Regions from separate parts of the Thauera sp. WH-2 genome, predicted to be linked through region 1. Evidence: predicted binding sites of a transcription regulator. Region 1 holds the regulator's gene; the other holds the start of a gene.
The links. The regulator sigma-54, encoded in region 1, starts transcription at its own class of promoters, with help from an activator protein. The targets are predictions, from matches to a motif close to TGGCACGCTTNCTGCTNA.
Positions count from the first base shown of each region.

Region 2: ACNKW1_RS10195 (hydrogenase small subunit) is a predicted target of sigma-54. The motif match lies at 1,827-1,844, and genes of this name have one in related genera.

Region 1 covers NZ_JBLWFG010000003.1:11,909-16,461, forward strand. The annotation lists gene lptB (LPS export ABC transporter ATP-binding protein) at 1-661, shown strand, start outside; gene ACNKW1_RS06605 (RNA polymerase factor sigma-54) at 683-2,140, shown strand; gene hpf (ribosome hibernation-promoting factor, HPF/YfiA family) at 2,158-2,481, shown strand; gene ptsN (PTS IIA-like nitrogen regulatory protein PtsN) at 2,622-3,107, shown strand; gene hprK (HPr(Ser) kinase/phosphatase) at 3,076-4,041, shown strand; gene ilvA (threonine ammonia-lyase, biosynthetic) at 4,238-4,553, shown strand, end outside.
Region 2 covers NZ_JBLWFG010000005.1:113,981-118,533, reverse strand. The annotation lists gene ribH (6,7-dimethyl-8-ribityllumazine synthase) at 1-32, shown strand, start outside; gene nusB (transcription antitermination factor NusB) at 29-526, shown strand; gene ACNKW1_RS10200 (META domain-containing protein) at 641-1,630, opposite strand; gene ACNKW1_RS10195 (hydrogenase small subunit) at 1,897-3,057, shown strand; gene hybA (hydrogenase 2 operon protein HybA) at 3,059-4,078, shown strand; gene hybB (Ni/Fe-hydrogenase cytochrome b subunit) at 4,071-4,553, shown strand, end outside.

The sequences.
Region 1 (4,553 bases):
CGTTGGCTTCGAGGTCGGCTCGGGCGAGGTCGTCGGCCTGCTCGGACCCAACGGCGCAGGCAAGACCACCTGCTTCTACATGATCGTCGGCCTCGTGCGCGCGGACGGCGGGCAGATCACCCTGGACGGGAAGGATCTGACCCATCTGCCGATCCACGCCCGCGCACGCCTGGGCCTTTCCTACCTCCCGCAGGAGATGAGCGTCTTCCGCAAGCTCACCGTGGCCGAGAACATCCAGGCGGTGCTCGAGCTGCAGGGGCTGGACAAGCGCAAGGTCGGCGAGCGGCTCGAAGAGCTGCTGATCGAACTCGGCATCCACCACCTGCGCGACAGCACCGCGATCTCGCTGTCGGGCGGCGAGCGCCGCCGCTGCGAGATCGCCCGGGCGCTGGCCACCGATCCGCGCCTGATCCTGCTCGACGAACCCTTCGCCGGCGTGGACCCGATCGCGGTCATCGACATCCAGAAGATCATCCGCTTCCTGAAGGAGCGCGGCATCGGCGTGCTGATCACCGACCACAACGTACGCGAGACGCTCGGTATCTGCGATCGCGCCTACATCATCAGCGAAGGCCGTGTGCTCGCCAGTGGCGCACCGACCGAGATCATCGAGAACGAGCAGGTGCGCCAGGTCTACCTTGGCGAGCACTTCCGGCTCTGACTGCGCGCCCCTGCTCACGCCATGAAGCCCAGCCTCCAGCTCAAGCTCTCGCAGCACCTCACACTGACGCCGCAACTGCAGCAGTCGATCAAGCTGCTGCAGCTATCGACGATCGAGCTGAATCAGGAGATCGAGCGCTTCCTGCTGGAAAACCCGATGCTCGAGCGCGAGGAGGGCGAAGGCGAGTTCCTGCCCGCCGCCGCAAGCACGCCCAGCGAACAATCCCACCAGGAAGCACCGCAGGGCGAAGGCCCCGCCGAATCCGGCAGCGAGGCTCTGCAGCACGAAGGCGGAGAGGGCAGCAGCGAGGATGAGAGCATCGACTGGTCCAGCGTGGGCACCGGGGCCTCCAGCCGCAGCGAGGACGATGAGGACATCGATTATCAAGAGTTTCAGGCCGCCGGCATCTCGCTGCGCGACCACCTCGATCAGCAGATCGCCCTGTCGCCGCTGTCGGATCACGACCGCGCGCTGGTGCGATTCATCGTCGAGGCGCTGGACGATGACGGCTATCTGCACCAGCCGCTTGAGGAACTACTCGAACTGCTGCCGCCCGAATCGGGCATCGAACTCGAAGACCTGAGCATTGCCCTGCACCATGTGCAGAACCTCGAACCAGCGGGCATCGGCGCGCGCTCGCCGCAGGAATGTCTCGCGCTGCAGTTGCGCACACTGCCAGAGTGCGCGACGCGAGCACTCGCCCTCGAGGTCGCCACCAAGCACCTGGAACTGCTCGCCGAACGCAACTTCGCCAAACTGAAGAAGCTCACTGGCTCGGACGACGAAGCGCTGCGCGCGGCGCACGCACTGATCTGCAGCCTCGACCCGCACCCCGGCTCGCGCTATTCCACCAGCGAGACACGCTATGTGCTGCCCGACGTGGTCGTACGCAAGGTGCGCGGGCGCTGGTCGGTCAGTCTCAACCAGGACGCCATGCCGCGCCTGCGCATCAACCGCCTGTACGCCAGCCTGCTGCAGCAGAACCGCGGCCAGGGCGGCGGACTGGGCGGCCAGTTGCAGGAGGCACGCTGGCTGATCCGCAACGTGCAGCAACGCTTCGACACCATCCTCCGCGTTTCCCAGGCCATCGTTGACCAGCAGCGGCAGTTCTTCGATCATGGCCCTGTGGCCATGCGCCCGCTCACGCTGCGGGAGATCGCCGACCAGCTTGAACTGCACGAGTCGACCATTTCGCGCGTGACCACGCAAAAGTACATGGCGACACCGCGCGGCGTGTTCGAGCTCAAGTATTTCTTCGGCAGTCATGTCGCCACCGACACCGGTGGGGCGGCCTCTTCCACGGCGATTCGCGCGCTGATTCGCCAGTTGGTGGAAGCCGAAGACAGCAAGAAACCGCTGTCCGACGCCAAGATTGCCGAGATTCTAGGCCAGCAGGGTATCGTGGTCGCACGGCGCACCATCGCCAAGTATCGCGAATCCCTCAATATCCCGCCGGTCAGCATGCGCAAATCCATCTGACAACCACAGGAGTCACCATGAATCTCAACATCACCGGGCATCATGTCGAAGTTACCCCGGCCATCCGCGACTACGTCACCTCCAAGCTCGATCGCGTCATCCGCCACTTCGACAACGTCACCAGCGTTGCGGTAATCCTCTCCGTCGAGAAGCTCAAGCAGAAGGCCGAAGTGACCCTGCACGTGCGCGGCAAGGACATCTTCGTTGAAAGCGACGATGCCGACCTGTACGCCGCCATCGACTCGATGACCGACAAGCTCGACCGCCAGGTGCAGAAATACAAGCAGAAGATGGCCGAGCACAACCACGAGTCGCTGAAGCACCAGACCCCCGAGGACTGAGCCTTTCGTTACAGCCCCATGACCGGGGCGCGGTTGTGGTTATAATGCGCGCGTTTTGACGACGCCTGCGGCGCCCGCCCCGGAACGACAGTCGCCCCGGCGACCTGGAAGACCGGGGCGTCGTGTTTGCACACCTGCGAATGAGCCTGATATCCCAACTCCTGCCACTTCCCAATGTGGTGGTCGACCTCGACGCCAGCAGCAAGAAGCGCGTCTTCGAGCAGGCCGGCCTGCTTTTCGAGAACAACCAGGGCATCGGTCGCAGCACCGTTTTCGACAGCCTGTTCACCCGCGAACGCCTGGGCTCCACCGGCCTCGGGCAGGGCATCGCGATCCCGCACGGCCGCATCAAGGGCCTCAAGGATGCAGCGGGCGCCTTCCTGCGCCTGGCCACGCCAGTCCAGTTCGATGCGCCGGACGGCCGCCCGGTCAGCATGCTGTTCGTACTGCTCGTGCCCGAACAGGCCAACGAGACACACCTGCAGTTGCTCTCCGAACTTGCGCAGATGTTCAGCGATCGCGCATTCCGCGAAGCGCTGCTGAATGCGCCGGATGCGGCACACATCCACCAGATGTTCATGAACTGGGGCGCCCATGCGGCAGACCAGCCTGACCCGGCTGTATGAGACCCATCGCGACAGTCTCAGCCTGATCCACGTCAGCGGGCCGCTCGAGGCCCGCCTCAGCGTGGGCGAAGAGCGCATCTGGCCGGCTGATCTGGTCGGCCACCTCAATCTGATCCACCCCACCCGACTGCAGGTGCTCGGCAGCGCCGAACTGGCCTGGGCGCAACGCCACTCCAACGAGAAGGTCGCTCACCATCTCAACGAGATCCTGTCGGCGCACCCGCCAGCCATCATCGTCGCCGACGGCTGCGAGGTGCCCAACATCCTGCACGGCATCTGCGAGGCCCACGACGTAGCGCTGTTCACCGCGCGCCACCCTTCGGCGGGCGTGATCGACCAGCTCCGCCTCTATCTCTCGCGCGAGCTCGCCGAGAAGGTCTCGCTCCATGGCGTGTTCATGGATGTGTTGGGGCTCGGCGTGCTGATCACCGGCGACTCGGGGGCCGGCAAATCCGAGCTCGGCCTGGAGCTCATCTCACGCGGCCACGGCCTCGTCGCGGACGACGTGGTCGAATTCTCGCGCATCGCGCCCACTGTACTCGAGGGGCGAAGCCCCGAGATGCTGCAGGATTTCATCGAGGTACGTGGTCTGGGGCTCCTCGACATCCGCACGATCTTCGGCGAGACCGCCTGCCGCCGCAAGATGCGCCTGCGCCTGATTTGCCACCTCGACCGCCGCCAGCCCGGTCCGGGAGATCCGAGCCGTCTTCCGCTACAGCAGGAGACCCAGGACATTCTCGGCGTGAAGATCGCCCGCGTCGTGCTCCCGGTGGCCGCCGGGCGCAACCTCGCCGTGCTGCTCGAAGCTGCGGTTCGCTCCACCATCCTGCGCCTGCGCGGCATCGACTCCACGCAGGAGTTCATCGAGCGCCAGTCGCGCGCGCTCCGAGCGAGTGAGGACGACATCCGGAGCGCCGGGGGCGGATATCCATGAGCGGCTGCGTGGCACAGGCCAACGGTCCGGCTCGCCTTCACGGTCGCCATCACCGTTAGTCGCCAACTCCTCGCGCGTCCATACGCGCAAACGCTTGGGCATACCCCTGCCCCGAACGCTTGCCCAGCATGCACTTGCCGCCGGCGGCACGCGACTGTTACGCTCGGCCGCTTTGCAGCAGCGCACCGGCACCGCCATGAACACCCCCAACGATTACCTCGAACGCATCCTCAACGCACGGGTGTACGACGTCGCCGTCGAAACGCCGCTTGAGCTCGCGAGCAATCTGTCCGCGCGCGCGCACAACCGCATTTTCCTCAAGCGTGAGGACATGCAGCCGGTATTCAGCTTCAAGATCCGCGGCGCCTACAACAAGATGGCGAACCTCTCGCCGCAGGCGCTGAAACGTGGCGTGATCTGCGCTTCGGCCGGCAACCACGCGCAAGGCGTGGCACTCTCTGCCGCCCGGCTCGGTGTACGCGCCGTGATCGTGATGCCCAGCACGACACCAC
Region 2 (4,553 bases), on a different contig from region 1:
AGATGGCGAATCTGCTGAAGGTGATCCGATGAACGAAATGAACGATCCGCAGGCAGAGGGCGCCGGCGCCCCCAACCCGACGAGCAAGATGGCTCGCCGCCGCGCGCGCGAACTCGCGCTGCAGGGCGTGTATCAATGGCTGCTGTCGGGCAACTCAGCGAGCACGGTCCAACGTCACCTGGAATCGGAAACCGAGAACCTCGACAAGATCGACCGTGAGCTGTTCGTCAGCCTGCTGCGCGGCGCAACCGGTAGCGCCGACGAGCTGCGCGACTGCTTCACGCCGCTGCTGTCGCGCCCGGTCGCGGAGCTCTCGCCGATCGAGCACGCCATCCTGCTGCTCGGCACCCACGAACTGCGCCACAACATCGACACGCCGTACCGCGTGGTGATCAACGAGGCCATCGAACTCGCCAAGGGCTACGGCGGCACCGACGGGCACAAGTTCGTCAATGGCGTGCTCGACAAGCTCGCCGCACGCCTGCGCCCGGAAGAGGTGGAGGCGGCACGCCAGGCACGCCGCTGATTGCAGCAGGCTTTGCCGTGGGCGCAGGCGCGCCCGCGAGAATGGCGCCTGGTCTTGCCACCTTCGCGGGCAAGCCTGCCCCCACACGCAGTTGCTCCCGCGAGCGCAGTGTCCTCAGCGCCGCCTCGCCTGCATCCGCACCCGCCCGCCGGCCAGCAGGCGCAGCGTGCCATCCGCCGCAATGGCAAAACCGTCGACCTGCCCGGCGGCCTGCATGAAGCGATGCTCCTCATCCATCGCACGCGGTTCGCACGCCATCTTCGTCGCACCCAGCGGCGACAGTCGCAGCCCTTCGCCCGACAAGGCGTATTCGGCGAAATAGCGGTTGCACGCGGCGAGGCCGGACAGGCGCCCCTCGGCACCAAAGCCAATCGTCATGCGCGCGGGTTCGGCCACGGGCTGACCGTCGAGCTCGACCACTTCCCAGGGCTCGCCCTGCAGCAGCGCCGCAGGGTCGCCACCGCAACCCTGGAGCACCCGGTCCTGCCAGCGCACTTCCACCCTGTTCGGGTGCGGCATGCCGCTCATACCGTCCTCGCAGTAGCGGTCGAACACCAGCGCGCTGAGCGCCCCACCGGCGGACATCGCCTCGTAGCTGCGCAGGCCCTCGCCGTCGACGACGAGGGGGCTGGGCGCGAACACGTGCGTATCGCCCTGATCGAGCAGCAGCGACAGCCCGTCGGCGCGCACATCCAGCCGCCAGGCCGGTTCATTGCCCACCGCGCGGAACAAAGGCTTCTCCACCGCCAGGCCGCAGCGGGGCTGAGGCGCGCCGTCCAGTTCGAGCATCGCCGCATCACCCTTGACCCAGATCCAGGTGCGATCGTCATCGACCGACACCATCCTCGCACCCGACGCAGTGCGCTCGGGCCGCAACGTCCAGCTCCGCCCCTCCACCGTAAGCGTGGCCAGTTCTCCGAAGTGGCGCAGCGTCACCGTCCGCTCGCCGCAGCGGAAGCGCATCGGCGCCTGCGGATCGAGCAGTGCGACGGCAGCACGCTCCGCAGCCCCCTCCACGGCCGGGCGTGACGCGCTGAAAAGGCCGCAGCCAGAGAGAGCGGAGGCGGCGAGCAGGACAAGCGCCTGGCGAAGCAGTGCGGGCATGGATCAGTTCCAGAAACGGTTGATGGTTCGGGATTCTAGAATTCGCGCGCCACGGAGGCCAGGCGAACGCGCCCTGCCCGCAGGTGAAAAGAAACTGATCGGTTCTGCACGCAGATGAGCGCAGCGCGTCCACCCCCTTTGCAGCCTCGCAGGCTGCAGGCGTTGCCGCCCGGGGTTTCAGGGCCATGCGGCACGCTGGCACGCTTCTTGATCTCCCTTACCCGATCTTGCGGCAAACGCCGCTTCTCGAACGCGAGGGGAGACACATGCTTACAGCACCTACGACAAGCGCCACCGAGCCCGGGCGTCCGATCGAATCACGCCTCGAAATGAGCCGGCGCAGCTTCCTGCAGTTCTGTGCCACGCTCGCCACCACGCTCGGCCTGCCCAAGGGCGCCGAGGCTGCGGTCGCGAAGGCCATGGAAGCCGCCGAGCGCCCGTCGGTGATCTGGCTGCACTTCCAGGAGTGCACCGGCTGTACCGAATCCATGCTGCGCGCCGAGCACCCCACGCTCGAAAAGCTGATCCTCGACGTGATCTCGCTCGACTACCACGAGACCCTGTTCGCCGCGGCCGGCCATCAGGTCGAGGCGGCGCGCAAGGCGGCAATGGAACGCCACAAGGGCAAGTACCTGCTGGTGGTCGAGGGCGCCATCCCCACCCGCGATGGTGGTGTGTATTGCAAGGTAGGCAACCAGACCGCGATCGAACTCACGCGCGAATGCGCGCAGGACGCCGCGGCAGTGATCGCGATCGGCTCCTGTGCCTCCTGGGGCGGCATGCCGGCGACCGACCCCAACCCCACCGGCGCGGTGGGGGTGAACAAAATCATCGACAAGCCGGTGGTGAGCATTCCCGGCTGCCCGCCCAACCCCTACAACTTCCTCGCCACCGTCGTTCACTTCCTCACCTTCGGCGCCCTGCCGCCGGTAGACGCGCAGAGCCGCCCACTGTTCGCCTACTCGCGCCTGGTGCACGAGAACTGCGAGCGCCGCGCGCACTACGACGCCGGCCGCTTCGCGATGGAATTCGGCGACGACGGGCACCGCAAGGGCTACTGCCTGTACAAGCTCGGCTGCAAGGGGCCGGAAACCTATGCCAACTGCCCCACCGTGATGTTCGGCGACGCCGGCGCCGGCACCTGGCCGGTCGGCTGCGGACACCCCTGCATCGGCTGTACCGAGGAAGGCGTCGGCTTCACCAAGCCGATCCACATGCTCGCCAAGGTCAAGAACGTAGAGCCGCCCGCGCTCTACCCCGGCATCCACGAATCCCAGGGCCAGGGCGCCACCCTCGGCTCGGCCGCAGTGCTGGCCGCCGTCGCAGGGGCTGCGGCCGGCGCAGGCGCGGTGCTGGCCCGCAACCTCGGCAAGCAGCACGCCGCCAGCGAGGCCGCCGCCAAGCCGACCGAACGCGAGGGCGCCTGACATGAACGGCCGGCGCGATTTCTTCCGCCTCGCCCTTGCCGGCGGCGCGGTGGCGGCGGGGGCTGCCGCCAGTCCTTCGGTACAGGCCCGGGGCAATGCAGAGATCTCCCCCGATGCAATCGGACTGCTGTTCGACTCCACCCTGTGCATCGGATGCAAGGCCTGCGTGGCCGCCTGCAAGGAAGCCAACGACCTCCCGCTGGACTACAACACGCCCACCCACGGGCTGTGGGACATGCCGCTCGACACCACGGCGCGCACCTTCAACGTGATCAAGGCCTGGCAGTCGGGCACGGGCATGAACCGCGGCCAGGAAGAGGACGGCTACGCCTTCATGAAGGTGTCCTGCCTGCACTGCGTGGACCCGAGCTGCGTGTCAGCCTGTCCTGTGTCGGCGATGACCAAGGACCCGGTCACCGGCATCGTGCAGTACGACGCCGACGCCTGCATCGGCTGCCGCTACTGCGTCGCCGCCTGTCCCTTCGGAATCCCCAAGTACGACTACGACTCGCCCACCGGCCAGATCGGCAAGTGCGAGCTGTGCCGCCACCTCCTGCCCGAGGGCAAGTACGCCGCCTGCGCAGAGGTCTGCCCCACCGGCGCGACGCTGTTTGGCAAGGTCTCCTCGCTCAAGGCCGAGGCCCACCGCCGGCTCGCGCTCGAGGAAGGCGCCGCCACCGTATGGCCGCGCGGCAACCTCGACACCGCCGACCAGCCCGCCTGGGAAGGCCCGGCGCCGCGCTATGTGCAGCACGTCTATGGCGAGAAGGAAGTCGGCGGCACGCAGATGTTCAAGCTCTCCGCGGTCGCCTTTGACAAGCTCGGCCACAAGCCGCTGCCCGAACGCTCCTTCTCGTCCCAGTCCGAAACCCTCCAGCACACGCTCTACGGCGGCCTCGTGCTGCCGCTCGCCGTGCTCGGCGTGATGAGCTGGGTGGCCAAGCGCAACGTGAAGCACGACGACGAAATTCACGACGACCCGATGCACGACACCCAAGACGGGGGCAAGCGCCATGAGTAATCACACCCACGCCGCGCCCGCACCGGTCGGCGGCCGGCTGCTGACGCCGGTGACCTTCACCTGCGGCGTGCTGATCCTCGCCGCGCTCGCCATCCTCGCCGTGCGATTCATCTACGGCCTGGGCGAGGTCACCCACCTCAACGACGGCTACCCCTGGGGCATCTGGGTGGTGGCCGACGTGGTGATCGGCTCCGCCTTCGCCTGCGGCGGCTTCTCGATCGCGATGCTGGTGTACATCTTCAACAAGGGCGAATATCACCCCCTGGTTCGTCCGGCCCTGCTCGCCAGCCTGTTCGGCTACACCCTGGCCGGCGTCGGCGTGATCTTCGACCTCGGCCGCTGGTGGAATTTCTGGCACATCCTCAGCCCGAGCTACGCGTCGCCCAACTCGGTGATGTTCGAAGTGGCGCTGTGCATCTCGCTCTACATCATCGTGATGTGGATCGAGTTCTCGCCGGCCTTCCTCGAGAAGTGG